2 regions of the Streptomyces sp. HUAS 31 genome follow, and region 1 is predicted to be linked to the other one. Evidence: riboswitches for the same ligand, from Rfam matches in the RefSeq annotation. Region 1 holds a riboswitch; the other holds the start of a gene.
The links. A riboswitch is a leader RNA that binds a small molecule or an ion and turns the genes downstream of it on or off. The one in region 1 is predicted to bind cobalamin.

Region 1 (7,429 bases):
CCGCGCAGGGTGCCGCCGGTGAAGTGCGGCACGAGCCCGCTCACCGCGCCGAGCACGGTGGACTTGCCGACGCCGGACGGGCCCGCCAGCAGCACCAGTTCGCCCTCCGGGACCTCGAAGTCCACTCCCTGGACAGTTGGTTCGGCGGCACCGTCGTACGTCACGGAGACGTTCTCGAAGCGGATCACGACGGCTCCTTGGGGACGGCGGGAGTGCGAGGCGTGGGGCTGATGAAGGCCGGGAGGAGGCCGAGGAGGACCGCTGCCGCGGGCCACAGGGGAAGGGTGGGGGCGACGAGGGGGATCACGCCGGGGTTCAGGGCTTCCGGGGTGCGGTCCGCGGCCAGGGTCAGCAGGGCGGCGACCGCCGCGCCGGAACCGGCGACCAGCCAGGCGCGGGCGTCCCAGCGGTCGGGGCGGTAACGGGTGCGCGGGGAACGCCGACTGCCCAGGCGCAGGCCCGCGAGCGCGGCGACGACTCCGGCGAGGAGGACCGGGAGTCCGTAGGTGCCGCCGTCGGCGGTGAGCAGCCCGTACGTCCCGGCGCAGACGCCCAGCAGGCCGCCGAGGGTGAGCGCGGTGGTCGTGCGGCGGACGCGGGGCGGGACGTCGGCGGTACGGCCGTAGCCGCGCGCGTCCATCGCGGCGGCGAGGGCGACCGACCGCTCCAACGCGCCCTCCAGGACCGGGAGCGCCACCTGGAGGAGGCCGCGGACGCCGGTGTCGGGCCGGCCGCGCAGCCGGCGGGCGGCACGCAGCCGCTGGACGTCGGCGATGAGATTCGGGGCGTAGGTGAGGGCGACGACGACCGCCACGCCGATCTCGTAGAGCGCGCCGGGCAGGGACTTGAGCAGGCGGGTGGGGTTGGCGAGGGAGTTCGCCGCGCCCACGCAGATGAGGAGCGTCGCGAGGCGCAGGCCGTCGTAGAAGGCGATGAGGACGGTCTCGACGGTGACCTTGCCGCCCAGGCGGATCCCCTGCGCCCAGTCGGGGAGGGGGATCTCGGGGAGGGTGACGATCACGTGCGTGCCGGGGAGCGGGGAGCCGAGGAGCACGGCGAAGACGAGCCGGATGAGGAGGACGGCCAGGGCCAGCTTGAAGAAGACGGAGTAGGAGCGGGCCCAGGGGGCGTTCGGGCGGCAGGTCGCCACGACGTACGCGGAGGTCGCGATGAGGAGGGCGAGGAGGAGGGGGTTGGTGGTGCGGGTGGCGGCGGTGCCGAGAGCGAGGGCCCAGAGCCACCAGGCGCCGGGGTGCAAGGGAGGGACGGCAGCGCCCCGAAGGGGCGCGGGGAACTGCGCGATCAGCCACGACTGTGCCGCGGAGGACCAGCCTCCCGTCCGGGGCGCGGTGCGCTCAAGCATCCCCGCGCCGCCGTGCCTGCCAGACCGCCGCCGCCCCCAGCACCACCACCACGGCGATGCCCGCGACCAGGCCGAGCGAGAGCCCGCCGTCCGAGTCGTCCTCGGCCGCGCCGGCGGTCTGCCCGGCCGCGGTCGGCTGCCCGGTCTCCCGGCCGCCCCCCGACACCTGATCGCCGCAGCCCTTCTGCGGATACCCGGTGATCGCGCACAACAGGGCGTTGGTGTCGTAGCGCAGGGGCTTGGCGACGGCCGCGAGGGCCTCGGCCGTGGTCGCGTCGGGAGCCACCCGGGCACAGGCCGTACGGCGGGCGGGAGGCGTCTCGCCGGACGGGGCGTCGGCCGCCGTACCGAAGTCGATGACCAGGGCGATTCGCTTCTTGCCGTCCTCGGCGGGCGTCCTGGCGCAGATCACCGCGAACTCGGCCGCGCCCCTGGGCTGTGTCGCGTCCTTCGAGTCCTCGCTCACGGCGAACCGGAAGCCCTGGACGTCACCGTCGGAGGGGCGGGCGAGGGAGGGGCCCTGGGTGGCGTAGACCCACGTGTCGCCCTGGCGCTCCCAGAAGGACCAGTAGCGGTAGCCGGCCGCCTGCGCGCCCTGGGCCGCGCCGGTCAGCAGGACCAGCGCGGCCAGGAGCGGGGCGAGCACGCGGCGGATCACGCCTGGGGGCCCTTCTTGCGGCCGCTCAGCAGGAAGCCGATGCCGATGCCGACGACGAGGAAGATGCCGACGTACCACCAGACCCCGAAGGGACTGTCGTCCTTGGTCTTCTCCTCGTTCGTGGCCTTCGTCGCGGCCTGCGGTGCGGGGCCGGTGGCGTTGAGCTGCTTCACCAGGTCGGCGCCGCCGAAGTCGCGGGGGTCGGCGCCGGTGGCGTGGGCGGCGAGGATCAGCTGGGCGTAGGCGGCCGGGCCGCTCTGCTTCGCCCACTTCGCGGAGTTCTGCTCCAGCCAGCGCAGCGGCTTCTCGGCGGCGTCGGCACCGGAGAGAGCGGCCAGCGCGACGACCGCGTCGGCGGTGTTGCCGTAGTCGGGCTGGTCCTCGGCGCCGGGGAGGGTGGAGGTGAGGTGGCCGTCCTTGGCGAGGGCGTCGGTGAGGTAGGCGGCGCCGTTGACGGCGGCCTGCTGCGAGGACGGGTAGCCGCCGTCGGTGCAGTCCGCGGCGGGCGCGTCCTTGCCGGGGCTCACGACGAGGCCCTTGCCGAGCGAGCCGAGGACGCCGGCCGCGGTGGCGTCGGCGTTGGCGAGCAGTTTGCCCTTCTTGTCGGGCTGGAAGGCGAAGGCGCCGCCGTCGTCGTCCTTGCAGGGCAGGGCGAGCTCGTTGAGGGCGTCGTAGGCCGTCTTCCCGTCCTTGCGTACGTCCGCCGGCTTCTCCCCGGCAGTGGTGAGCGCACCGATCACCACGGACGTGGAGTTGGTGTCGCTGGCCCCGCCCGGCATGTATCCCCAGCCGCCGTCCTTGTTCTGGACGGACTTCAGCCAGGTCACGGCCTTGGAGACGGCGGCGTCGTGCCCGCCGAGCGCGACCAGCGCCTGGACGGCGGCGGCCGTGTTGTTGGTGTCGACGAGGGTCTTGGCGTCGCAGTCGGCGCCGGCGTCGGCACGGTAGGGCGCGAAGGCCCCGTTCGCGCACTGCTGCGTGAGCAGCCAGTCCACGGCCTTCGGGGCGGGCTTCACCCCGACGGTGTTCTGAGCGAGCATCGCGAGGGACTGCCGCCAGACGCCGTCGTAGGTGGGATCGGTGGTGCCGTACAGCTCGGCGGGGTACGTGGGCTTCGGCGAGGCCGAGGGGGAGGAGTCGGCGGCTATGGCCGGCGCGGCCGCGCCGATCACGACGGCGGCGGCCAGGACCGCGGCGCTGCGACGGACGTACATGATCGGCGGGTGCCCTTCCCTAAGGGGAACCGGGCAGCACAGGGGAGACCCCGGCGGCTCGGCTCCGTATACCTCGACGGTGCCGCACTCCGGCGGACTGCCGGGGCACGTGAGCCGGTCACTTCCCGTACGCGGCGATCCGGCTCACCGGCCTTCGACGACGACCGGTTCACGGTTGCGGGTCAGCGCCGGATTTGCACCGGCTTTCCCACGTACGGGTGTGATGACGACGGCGACACTCTACCCGGGGGTAGGTGGGGGGCGAGAGGGGGCTGGGGGCGGCGGAGGCGGTCCGGTGCCGAGCGAGGTCGAGGGTGGCCGGTTCGGCTGGATTTCGCCCATGGATGTTGCAGGGGTTGCCGAGCTTCATGGTGGGCGTGTGCATGATCCCGGCCGGGGCATCGGCTCTTCCTCGCGGACGGATCGGTATCGGCCGACGTCAGGATGCGAGGCGTGTCGAGTGGCTCCATCATGTGGGTACTGCCCTCGGACCGCGTGATCGCCGCCCTTGGGCGTTGCGATCACAGAAGTGTCAAACCAAACATGGATTTTGCGCCGAATGGCTATCGGTGTGGCTGGAATGACCTGCCGGAGGGTGGGAATCCTCTACCGTTTGGTCGGTGCGAGCGGCCTGCGGGACGCGCAACCGTCACCCCGTGGCATTGCGTCTTACGGAAAACCCTTGGTCCGTCGCGAATGACGGCTGGTTTGTGTGTCGACTGGCGCTCTGACGGGCGGGATGCTGATTCTCTGGGTCCTGCTCCGGGCGGCCGCGGCGCTGGCGACGGGAGGCACACCTGGTGTTGGGAAGTGTCAAGAGCGGCGATGGCAGGCTGCTCTTCTTCGAGACGTCGGGGGACCCGAAGGGCCACCCGGTGTTCTTGCTGCATGGCACTCCGGGCAGCAGGGTCGGTCCGCGTCCACGGACCAGCGTTCTCTACAAGCTGGGCATCCGGCTCATCTCCTACGACCGGCCGGGGTACGGGGAGTCGCAGCGGTTAAAAGGCCGCGCTGTGCGTCACGCCGCCGCGGATGTGGCGGCCATCGCCGACCAGTTGAATCTTGGACCGTTTTCCGTGCTGGGCCGTTCTGGTGGCGGGCCGCATGCGTTGGCGTGTGCGGCGCTGCTTCCGGACAGAGTCGCCAGTGCTGCCGTTCTGGTCAGCATCGCTCCTCCCGATGCGGACGGGCTCGAATGGTTCGAGGGGATGGCCCCGTCCAACGTCATCGCCTACAAGGCCGCCCGAGCGGCTCTCCGCGATGGTTCCGAGGAGTGCCTGGAAAAGCTCAAGGCCAACCTGGCCAGCAACGCGGATGCCATTCGTGACAAGCCGGAGTCACTGCTGGGGTTACTGACTCCGGAGATGCCCACGGCAGACAAGGCTGTGGTGGGACACGGTGGGATCCGCGGCCTGCTCCTCGCCAACTACGAGACCAGTGTGGTGCGCTCCTCGTTCGGCTGGCTCGACGACGTGCTGTCCTTCCGACGGGACTGGGGCTTTGAGCCGGGCAAGATCGTCGAAGTCCCGCTGCTGCTTTGGCACGGTGAGCACGACACCTTCTCGCCCGTCGGTCACTTCCGATGGCTTGCCGAACGCATTCCCTCAGCGACTGCCGTGCTGAAGCCAGGGGCGGCTCACTTCGCCGCGCTGCCGGCCGTACCGGAAATACTCGCTTGGCTTCGCGACCGTGCTCGCGAGCGCTTCGGGGCCGCCGTGTAGCGGATGTGCTCGCCGACGTGGGCGAGCACATCGCAGATCAGATCGGGTGCGGGTCGAACTCCCAGCCCGACCGACTCCACTCGCGCAGGGCCAGAGCGCGGGGATGATCGGCCCCGAGCCGCGCGGTGATCGCGCCCAGCACTTCCTCACGCAGCCGGTCGGCCGCCTCGCTCTCTCCCAACTCGTTCAGGACCACTGCCAGGTTGGCCGCGCAGACCAGTGGGGCGGGGTGCTGGTCGTCGTTGAGGACATCGCGAAGCCGGTCCAGTACCTCCTCGTAGGTAGCGCGGGCCCGTCCACGCTGCCCCAGTGCGGCCTGGGCATTGGCCAGGTTCACCCGGCACATCAGGGTGAACGGGTGGTCGTCGTCGAAGATCGCCGCGAAGACCCTTGCGGCTTGCTCGGCGTGTGCCAGTGAGGAAGCCGCCTCGTTGGCCGTGTAGAGCAGTACGGCCAGGTTCGCGTAGCAGGCTGCTGTGTAGGGGTGTTGGTCTTGGAAGAACCGACGGCAGTCGTCCAGGACCCGGCGGGCCAGCTCGAGGGCCTCTTCGGTACGACCCTGCGCGCCCAGGATCCCGGCCAGGCCCAGGTGGAGCAGCAGCCGGTTGGGCGAGGCCGACCCTTCCTCGGAGGGAAGGTTGGACAGCACCGTGCGTGTCAGGTCCTCCGCTTCCTGGGCCCGGCCCATCTGGTGCAGGGCACCCGACAGCGCTTTGCCCGCGTTGATGGTGGTGGGAGCGGACGGCCCGAACTGCTGATGGGAGAGGCATTGGTCGTAGGTCCGCCGCAACGGAAGCTCGGATCCGGCGTAGTCGCCGCAGTCGAGGAGATCGCGGGCGTAACTGATGGTTGATGCCCGGGTGTAGGCATGTTCCGGGCCGAGGATCTTGTTCCGGGTCTCCATGGTCTTGCGGTCCAGCCGCAGCGCGTCCGTGTACTGCCCCAACACCCGCAGACATACCGCGTAATTGTTGGCCGCAATGAGGCTGCGCGGATGGTCTTCGCCGAACAACTCCAGGAACTGCTCGTGGTTGAGCCGGTCGCGTTCCAGCGCCTCGCTGTAGCGGCCCAGACCGCGCAGGTCGGCAGCCACACCGCCGGACGTCATGAGGATGTGGAGGTCGTGCGGGCTGTCCAGGGCCGCTTCCTGGCGGTGCAGTACATCCATGTCCAGTTCCAGGGCCTCTTGGTATCTGCCCTGGGCACGAAGGATGTTGGCGATCTGGAAGCCCATGTGCAGCACCCAGCGTTCGTCGGGTCCGCTGTGTTCCAGCCAGCCCTGATGCACGCGCGTGCTCAGGTCGTACGCCTGCTTCAGCTCGCCGCGGCGGCGCAACTGGCGAACTCGGTCCACGATCAGCTTGCGGATGCCGTAGTCGGGTGCTGCCAGGGCCCAAGAAGTTCCCAGGTGAGGCCAGATGATGCGGTAGCGCTCCCAGGTGTTGTGGTCCTCGGGGTCGTCCTGTTCGGGACGGGCGGCCACCAAGGTGCGGAAGACGACGTCCCGCGTGGCCTCCTGATCTTCCTCCGTCATGTTCAGGCGCACCGACATCTGCACCAGGCGGTGCACGCGGAGACTGCGTGACTTGCGGTCCACCGTCGCGAGCGAGAGTCGACTCAGTTCCTGGAACGCGCGCGCGATCATTTCCGTGCTGTCGAAGGCGCGCGGCCGGAACTCCTGATCGCGTGTGCTGCCCTGACCGGTGAGGGACTGTGCGATCTGCGTGCTTTGCAGCAGATCCATGGAGATCGGCTCAGGGCTGAACCAGGCGGCCAGTTTGAGGAGTTGAACCGCCGGAGGGAAGTTCTTGTTGAGCTGCCCGATGGCCACGCTCCAGGTCTTGGAAACGTCGAGGAGCCGGTCGTCGGGGCTCAGACCGGCCGTGTCGGCGGCGGGCTGGCGCTCGAGCAGTTTGACGTACTCCTGGGTCTGAAGGCCGCTCTCCTTGAGCACTGCGGCCGCGTGCTCGACAGCCAGCGGTAGATCGCCGAGGGCCGAAGCCACTTCGTCGGCCTCCTCGGTGCTGCACTCGGTGAGCCTGCGCTTGAGGTGCGCGACGCTCTCCTCGCGCTCGAACACACCGACATCGGCGATCTCCGCGTACCGTTCCCAGCCCTCGGAGCGCTGACTGGTGATCAGGACGTGGCCTGCCTTGCTGCTCACCAGCAGATCGGACAGATCGTTCACGTGCTCGACGTTGTCGAGGATCAGCAGCCAGCGGCTGTAGGGCCGACCCAGACGCAGCGCGTCCTTGACCGCGGCCGCCGTCGCCGTCGGGTTCTTGCGCTCGGAGACCTCCAGATGGCCTGCCAGCCCCGCGAACTGCTCCACTGCGAGGTTTCGCTGATCGGCCTGGATGTGCCAGACGACGTCGTAGTCGCTCTTGAAGCGGTGGGCGAACTCCAGGGCCAGCATCGTCTTGCCCACGCCACCCATGCCGCGCAGAAGCACCGTGCCGTTACCGGCCCGCAG
Region 2 (7,429 bases), 4.9 Mb from region 1:
TCGGCCAGGCGGGCGGTCAGGGCCCGGAGGACCTCGCCGGGCCGGATGCCGATCCGCTCGGCGAGCTGCTCGGCCGCGAGGTCGGTGTCGTGGAGGTAGTTCCGGCGGCGGTAGAAGAAGTCGCGGATCTCCTCGTGCGGCGAGCGGGGTGCCGCGTCGGCGGTGTCGCGGCCGTCGGGCCCCGCGAGCCGCTCGGACAGCAGTTGGTTGCGGCGGCCCAGATCGAGCAGGACCTGCGCGACCGCGGGCATGCGCGAGGCCAGTTCGGCGAGGTCGGTCGGGGAGACCCGGGCGGCGGCGATCTCGCCGGTGAGCGCCTCGCGCAGGTCGGCCACGAGCCGGGCGGTGTCGCGCTCGGAGAAGAAGCCCGGGTCGACACCGAACGTCTCGGTGAGCCGGAGCAGCACGGGCACGGTGAGCGGGCGTGAGTCGTGCTCCATCTGGTTCAGATAGCTCGGGGAGATGCCCAGGGCGCGGGCGAGTTCCGCCTGGCTCATCCGGCGTTCCTCGCGCAGCCGCCGCAGCCGCGCACCCGCGTACGTCTTGCTCACCGCGCACCTCCAGGTCCGGGACGCAACCCGGTCAGCGTACGCGAACGCCCGCCTCATGAACCCTTCGCAAGCTTGGCGAACGACGGCGAGAAGATTCGCAGAACTTGGCAGACGTCCACCATTGTTGGCACTCAGTGCCAGTGCCAGAGTCTTCGTGCGGCCCGCCGAAACTCATTGGGGCCAGCAACATTGCTCTGCTTCGCCCTCCGGGCGACGGCGAGTCGCACCCCCTTCACGACACACAGTGCCGGCCAATATCGCGATCGGTACGGGCTTGGCAGACACAACAGACCGAGGAGACGGTGACAGTCATGGCACAGGCGAGGACGCAGGCGGCCGAGGCACTCGCGCGGCGCTGGGCCAACGACCCGCGCTGGCAGGGCATCGAGCGCACCTACACCGCCGAGGACGTCGTACGGCTGTCCGGCAGCGTCCGTGAGGAGCACACCCTGGCCCGGCGCGGTGCCGAGCGGCTGTGGCGCCAACTGCACGAGCGGGACTACGTCCACGCGCTCGGCGCGCTCACCGGCGGCCAGGCCGTGCAGCAGGTCAGGGCCGGCCTTCAGGCGATCTATCTGTCGGGCTGGCAGGTCGCCGCGGACGCCAATCAGTCCGGGCACACCTACCCCGACCAGAGCCTGTACCCGGTCAACTCCGTTCCCCAGGTGGTCCGTCGGATCAACAACGCCCTGCTGCGCGCCGACCAGATCGCCGTCTCGGAGGACGCCGGTGACCGCACGGACTGGCTCGCGCCGATCGTCGCCGACGCCGAGGCCGGGTTCGGCGGCCCGCTGAACGCCTTCGAGCTGACCAAGGCGATGATCGCGGCCGGCGCGGCCGGCATCCACTACGAGGACCAGCTCGCCTCGGAGAAGAAGTGCGGCCACCTCGGCGGCAAGGTCCTGGTGCCGACCTCGCAGCACATCCGCACCCTCAACGCGGCCCGGCTCGCAGCCGACATCGCCGATGTGCCGACCGTCGTCATCGCCCGCACCGACGCCCTCGCCGCGAACCTGCTCACCAGCGACGTGGACGAGCGCGACGCCGAGTTCGTGACCGGCGAGCGCACGGCCGAGGGCTTCCACCGGGTGCGGGGCGGCATGGCGCCGGTCATCGCACGCGGGCTCGCCTACGCCCCGTACGCCGACCTGATCTGGGTGGAGACCGGTACGCCGGACCTCGCGCAGGCGCGGGAGTTCGCGGAGGCCGTGCACGCCGAGTACCCGGATCGGATGCTCGCCTACAACTGCTCGCCGTCCTTCAACTGGAAGGCCGCGCTGGACGACGACCGGATCGCCAAGTTCCAGCGGGAGCTGGGGGCCATGGGGTACCGGTTCCAGTTCATCACGCTGGCCGGGTTCCACTCGCTGAACCACGGGATGTTCGACCTCGCGCGGGGTTACGCCGAGCACGGGATGACGGCGTACGTCGACCTTCAGGAGCGGGAGTTCGCGGCGCAGGCGCAGGGATTCACGGCCGTGAGGCATCAGCGGGAAGTCGGTACGGGGTACTTCGACCTTGTGTCCACGGCCGTCAACCCCGCCTCCTCCACCACCGCGCTGGCCGGCTCCACGGAGGAAGAGCAGTTCCATTAGGCCGGTTCGTCGGCTGCGGGTGTGCGGGGGCTGGTCGCGCAGTTCCCCGCGCCCCCAAGAACAGGACGTCTCGCCGCCCTTTGTCAGGAGAAACCGTTGTCCACCACCGCCCTGACCCATCACGTCCGTGTGCTCGGCGCTCCGGGCCGTCGCCACGACGAGATCCTCACCCCCGCCGCCCTGGATTTCCTGGGCCACCTCGCCGCCGCCTTCGGTGAGCGCCGTCAGGACCTGATGCGGGAGCGCCGGCGCCAGGCCCTCCGGCTCGCCGCGGGCACCCCGCTCGACTTCCCCATGGTCACCTCCGCCGTCCGCGCCGATCCCACCTGGCGTGTCGCACCGCCCGCCCCGGGGCTGGCCGACCGGCGCGTGGAGATCACCGGACCGCCCGATCGCCGTACGGCGTCCGACGCGCTCGACTCCGGTGCCCAGGTGTGGGTGGCCGACTTCGAGGACGCCACCTCCCCGACCTGGGACAACGTCATCGACGGGCAGATCGCCCTGCTCGACGTCGAGGATCGGCACACCACCCTCGTGGTCCGCCCCCGCGGCTGGCACCTGGACGAGGAGCACCTCGCGTACGACGGGCGCCCCGTGCCCGCTGCCCTCGTCGATTTCGGGCTGTACTTCTTCCACTGCGCCCGGCGCCGGATCGACGCGGGCCACGGACCGTACTTCTGTCTGCCGAAGCTGGAGAACCGGTACGAGGCCCGGCTGTGGAACGACGTGTTCGTCCTCGCCCAGGAGTTGCTCGGCATCCCGCGCGGCACCGTCCGTGCCACCGTGCTCATCGAGACGGTGACCGCCGCGTTCGAGATGGAGGAGATCCTCTACGAGCTGCGCGAGCACAGCTCGGGGCTCGGCGCGGGCCGCTGGGACTACCTGTTCAGCCTGATCAAGACGTTCGGTCACCGCACCGACTTCCTTCTCCCCGACCGGGCGAAGGTGACGATGACCGCCCCCTTCATGCGGGCGTACACGGAACTGCTGGTGCGCACCTGCCATCGGCGCGGTGCCCATGCCATCGGCGCCATGGCCGCGCAGGTGCCCGGCGAGTACCCGGCCGCGCTCGCCAAGGTCCGGCTGGACAAGGAACGGGAGGCGGAGGACGGCTTCGACGGGTCGTGGGTGGCCCACCCGGGCCTCGTCCCCGTCTGCCGCGAGGTGTTCGACGGTGTCCTCGGCGACCGCCCGCACCAGATCGACCGTACGCGTGACGACGTGGAGGTGACGCCCTCCGACCTGCTGTCCGTGCGCAGGATCAGCGGGCCGCCCACCGCCGACGGCGTGCGCACGAACGTCGCCGTGGCGCTGCGCTGCTTCGCGGCCTGGCTGCGCGGGCAGGGTGCCGTCGCCGTCGGCGGCCTGATGGCGGACGCGGCCACCGCCGAGATCGCCCGGGTGCAGATCTGGCAGTGGCTGCGGCACGGGGTCGTCCACCGGGAGACGGTGCTGGGACTGCTCGACGACGAGCTCGCGGCTCTGGGCGCCGAGTACCCGTGGGCGCCGGTCGACGAGATCCGTGCGCTTTTCGAACGGACGGCGATGGCGGGCGAGTTGCCGCTGTTCTTCACCCCGGACGCCTATTCCCGTCATCTGGTGCGCCGGACGGAGGCCGGGGCATGAGCGGGGGCATCCGGCGCGTCGGTGTGGTCGGCGGCGGGCAGATGGGCGCCGGGATCGCCGAGGTGTGCGCACGGGCCGGGCTCGACACGGTGGTGTGCGAGGTGGACGCGGTCGCGGCGCGGGCCGCCCGGGACCGGGTGACCGCGTCGCTGGACCGCGCGGTACGGCGGGGCAGACTGACGGAGCCGGCCGCGGCCGACGTGCTCGACCGTCTGGTGTTCACCGGCAGCCTGGAGGACCTGGCCGACCGGCAGCTCGTGGTCGAGGCCGTCGTGGAGAACCCGGACGCCAAGACCGAGGTGTTCGCCGCGCTCGACAAGATCGTCGAGGACCCGGCGGCCGTCCTGGCCACCAACACCTCCTCACTGCCGGTCATGCGGCTCGGCATGGCGACCGGCCGCGCGGACCGGGTCTTGGGCCTGCACTTCTTCAACCCCGTTCCGGTGCTGCCGCTGGTGGAGGTCGTGACCTCGCTGCACACCTCGGCCGCGACGACCGCCGCCGTCGAGGAGTTCGCCGCCCGGACGCTCGGCAGGACCGTGATCCGCTCCCGGGACCGGGCCGGCTTCGTCGTCAACGCCCTGCTGATCCCGTACCTGTTGTCGGCGATCCGGATGGCGGAGTCCGGCTTCGCCACCGCCGCCGACATCGACACCGGCATGGAACTCGGCTGCGCCCACCCCATGGGCCCGCTCCGGCTCGCGGACCTGATCGGCCTCGACACCGTCGCCTCGATCGCCGAGTCCCTCTACGACGAGTTCAAGGAACCCCTGTACGCCCGTCCCCCGCTGCTCCTGCGGATGGTCGAGGCGGGGCTGCTGGGCCGCAAGAGCGGGCGGGGGTTCCACACGTACGGCCGGGTAGGCTGACCGGTGCAGCTGGTTCGCCCCGTCCGCCAGGCGGGATGCGTCGTAAGAGGGAACCCGGTGGGAATCCGGGACTGCCCCGCAGCGGTGAGCGGGAACGACCGCCGTCATCAGCACTGAGCCCGACGTACCGGGCCTGGGAAGCGACGGCCAGTAGGAGTCCTCACGAGGTGAGGACGTGCCCGCGAGTCCGAAGACCTGCCAACTGCCCGCGTACGAACCACTCGTGCGCGGACTCCCGGTGACCTCGAGGGCGGGTCGGCGAACATGACCGAGCGGACGGCTCTGCGGCCGTCGCCGTCCGGTCCGTCACCCTTCGCGCTCTCGTCCCGTCACCGGGATCTCAGGGATTCATCTCGCGAAGGAGATCTCCGTGACCACCAAGCCCGCAGCCGCGGCAGCACGGGCCACCGTGTACGGCTACCCCCGTCAGGGCCCGGACCGGGAACTGAAGAAGGCGATCGAGGGCTACTGGAAGGGCCGCGTCAGCGCCGACGCCCTCCGTGCCACCGCCGCCGAACTGCGCCGCGCCAACTGGCGCCGGCTCGCCGACGCAGGCATCCACGAGGTGCCGACCGGCGACTTCTCGTACTACGACCACGTCCTGGACACCACCGTAGCGCTCGGCGCGATCCCCGAGCGGCATCGCGTCGCCGTCGAGACCGACGCCCTGGACGGCTACTTCGCCATGGCCCGCGGCACGCAGGACGTCGCGCCGCTGGAGATGACGAAGTGGTTCGACACCAACTACCACTACCTCGTACCGGAGTTGGGCCCGGACACCGTCTTCACCGCGGACTCGGCCAAGCAGGTCGCCGAACTGAAGGAGGCCCTGGCGCTGGGCCTGACCGCCCGGCCCGTCCTCGTCGGGCCGGTCACCTACCTGCTGCTCGCCAAGCCGGCGCCCGGCGTCGCCGCGGACTTCGAGCCGCTCACCCTGCTGGACCGGCTGCTGCCGGTGTACGCGCGGATCCTGGCCGACCTGCGTGCGGCGGGCGCCGAGTGGGTCCAGCTGGACGAGCCCGCGCTGGTCCAGGACCGCACCCCGGCCGAACTGAACGCCGCCGGGCGCGCCTACCGTGACCTCGGCGCCCGCACCGACCGGCCGAAGCTGCTGCTCGCCTCGTACTTCGGCCGGCTCGGCGAGGCGCTGCCCGTGCTGGCGAAGGCCCCGGTCGAGGGGCTGGCGCTCGACTTCACGGAGGCGGCGGGCGGCAACCTCCAGGCGCTGGCCGCGGCCGGCGGGCTGCCCGGCAAGCGCCTGGTCGCCGGTGTCGTCAACGGCCGCAACGTCTGGGTCAACGACCTGTCGGCGTCGCTCGCCACGCTCGGCACCCTGCTGGGTCTCGCCGACCGGGTCGACGTCGCGGCCTCCTGCTCCCTGCTGCACGTGCCGCTGGACGCGGCCGCCGAGCGCGACATCGAGCCGCAGATCCGGCGCTGGCTGGCCTTCGCCCGGCAGAAGACCGCCGAGGTCGTCACCCTCGCCAAGGGCCTCGCCCAGGGCACCGGCGCGATCACCGCCGAACTCGCCGCGAACCGGGCGGACCTGGCCTCCCGAGCGAGCTCGCCGATCACCCGCGACGCGGCCGTGCGGTCCCGTGCGGCAGCCGTCACCGCCGGGGACGCCCGCCGCTCGCAGTCGTACGCCGAGCGGGCCGCGGCCCAACGCGCCCACCTCGGGCTGCCGTTGCTGCCGACGACCACGATCGGTTCGTTCCCGCAGACCGGCGAACTGCGCACCGCGCGCGCGGACCTGCGGGCCGGCCGGATCGGCACGGCCGCCTACGAGGACCGGGTCAGGGCCGAGATCCAGGAGGTCGTCGCCTTCCAGGAGAAGACCGGCATCGACGTCCTGGTGCACGGCGAGCCCGAACGCAACGACATGGTCCAGTACTTCGCCGAGCGGCTGACCGGATACCTCGCCACGCAGCACGGCTGGGTGCAGTCCTACGGCACCCGTTACGTCCGCCCGCCGATCCTGGCCGGTGACATCTCGCGGCCCGAGCCGATGACGGTGCGCTGGACGGCGTACGCCCAGTCCCTGACGTCCCGCCCGGTCAAGGGCATGCTCACCGGGCCGGTCACCATGCTCGCCTGGTCCTTCGTCCGCGACGACCAGCCGCTCGGCGAGACGGCCCGCCAGGTCGCCCTCGCCCTGCGCGACGAGGTGAGCGACCTGGAGGCGGGCGGCACCCGCGTCATCCAGGTCGACGAACCGGCCCTGCGGGAGACCCTGCCGCTGCGCGCCGCCGACCGGGCCGGGTATCTCGCCTGGGCCACCGAGGCGTTCCGGCTGACCACCGGCGGGGTCCGGCCGGACACCCAGATCCACACCCACATGTGCTACGCCGAGTTCGGCGACATCGTCCGGGCCATCGACGACCTCGACGCGGACGTCATCAGCCTGGAGGCCGCCCGCTCGCACATGCAGGTCGCCCGGGAACTCGCGGCCCACGGCTATCCGCGCGAGGCCGGGCCGGGTGTCTACGACATCCACTCCCCGCGGGTGCCGAGCGTGACGGAGGCTGCCGAGCTGCTCCGCACCGGTCTGAAGGCGATCCCCGCCGAACGGCTGTGGGTCAACCCCGACTGCGGCCTGAAGACCCGCGGCTGGCCGGAGACCCGGGCCTCGCTGGAGAACCTGGTGGCGGCGGCCCGTACGGTACGGGGCGAGCTGTCCCCGTCCTGACCCGGCCGACCGGCCAGGGGCCCTCACCGTTCTCGCGGTGAGGGCCCCCGGGCAGCCAGGAGCACGTCATGACCCCGGCCCGAGGAGCGACCGCGTGAC

Region 2: linked by a shared signal. The riboswitch ahead of metE (5-methyltetrahydropteroyltriglutamate--homocysteine S-methyltransferase) and the one ahead of PGH47_RS12765 (prenyltransferase/squalene oxidase repeat-containing protein) in region 1 are both predicted to bind cobalamin.

Annotation. Positions count from the first base shown of each region.
Region 1 is NZ_CP116353.1:2,890,717-2,898,145, reverse strand. Features, by position in the region: gene PGH47_RS12780 (ABC transporter ATP-binding protein) at 1-188, opposite strand, end outside; gene PGH47_RS12775 (energy-coupling factor transporter transmembrane component T) at 185-1,363, opposite strand; gene PGH47_RS12770 (SCO2322 family protein) at 1,356-2,021, opposite strand; gene PGH47_RS12765 (prenyltransferase/squalene oxidase repeat-containing protein) at 2,018-3,235, opposite strand; adenosylcobalamin-variant (AdoCbl-variant) riboswitch at 3,360-3,454, opposite strand; gene PGH47_RS12760 (alpha/beta fold hydrolase) at 4,036-4,956, shown strand; gene fxsT (FxSxx-COOH system tetratricopeptide repeat protein) at 4,994-7,429, opposite strand, start outside.
Region 2 is NZ_CP116353.1:7,796,358-7,803,786, reverse strand. Features, by position in the region: gene PGH47_RS34550 (short-chain fatty acyl-CoA regulator family protein) at 1-551, opposite strand, end outside; gene aceA (isocitrate lyase) at 863-2,146, shown strand; gene aceB (malate synthase A) at 2,243-3,772, shown strand; gene PGH47_RS34535 (3-hydroxybutyryl-CoA dehydrogenase) at 3,769-4,641, shown strand; cobalamin riboswitch at 4,635-4,858, shown strand; gene metE (5-methyltetrahydropteroyltriglutamate--homocysteine S-methyltransferase) at 5,012-7,330, shown strand; gene PGH47_RS34525 (histidine phosphatase family protein) at 7,425-7,429, shown strand, end outside.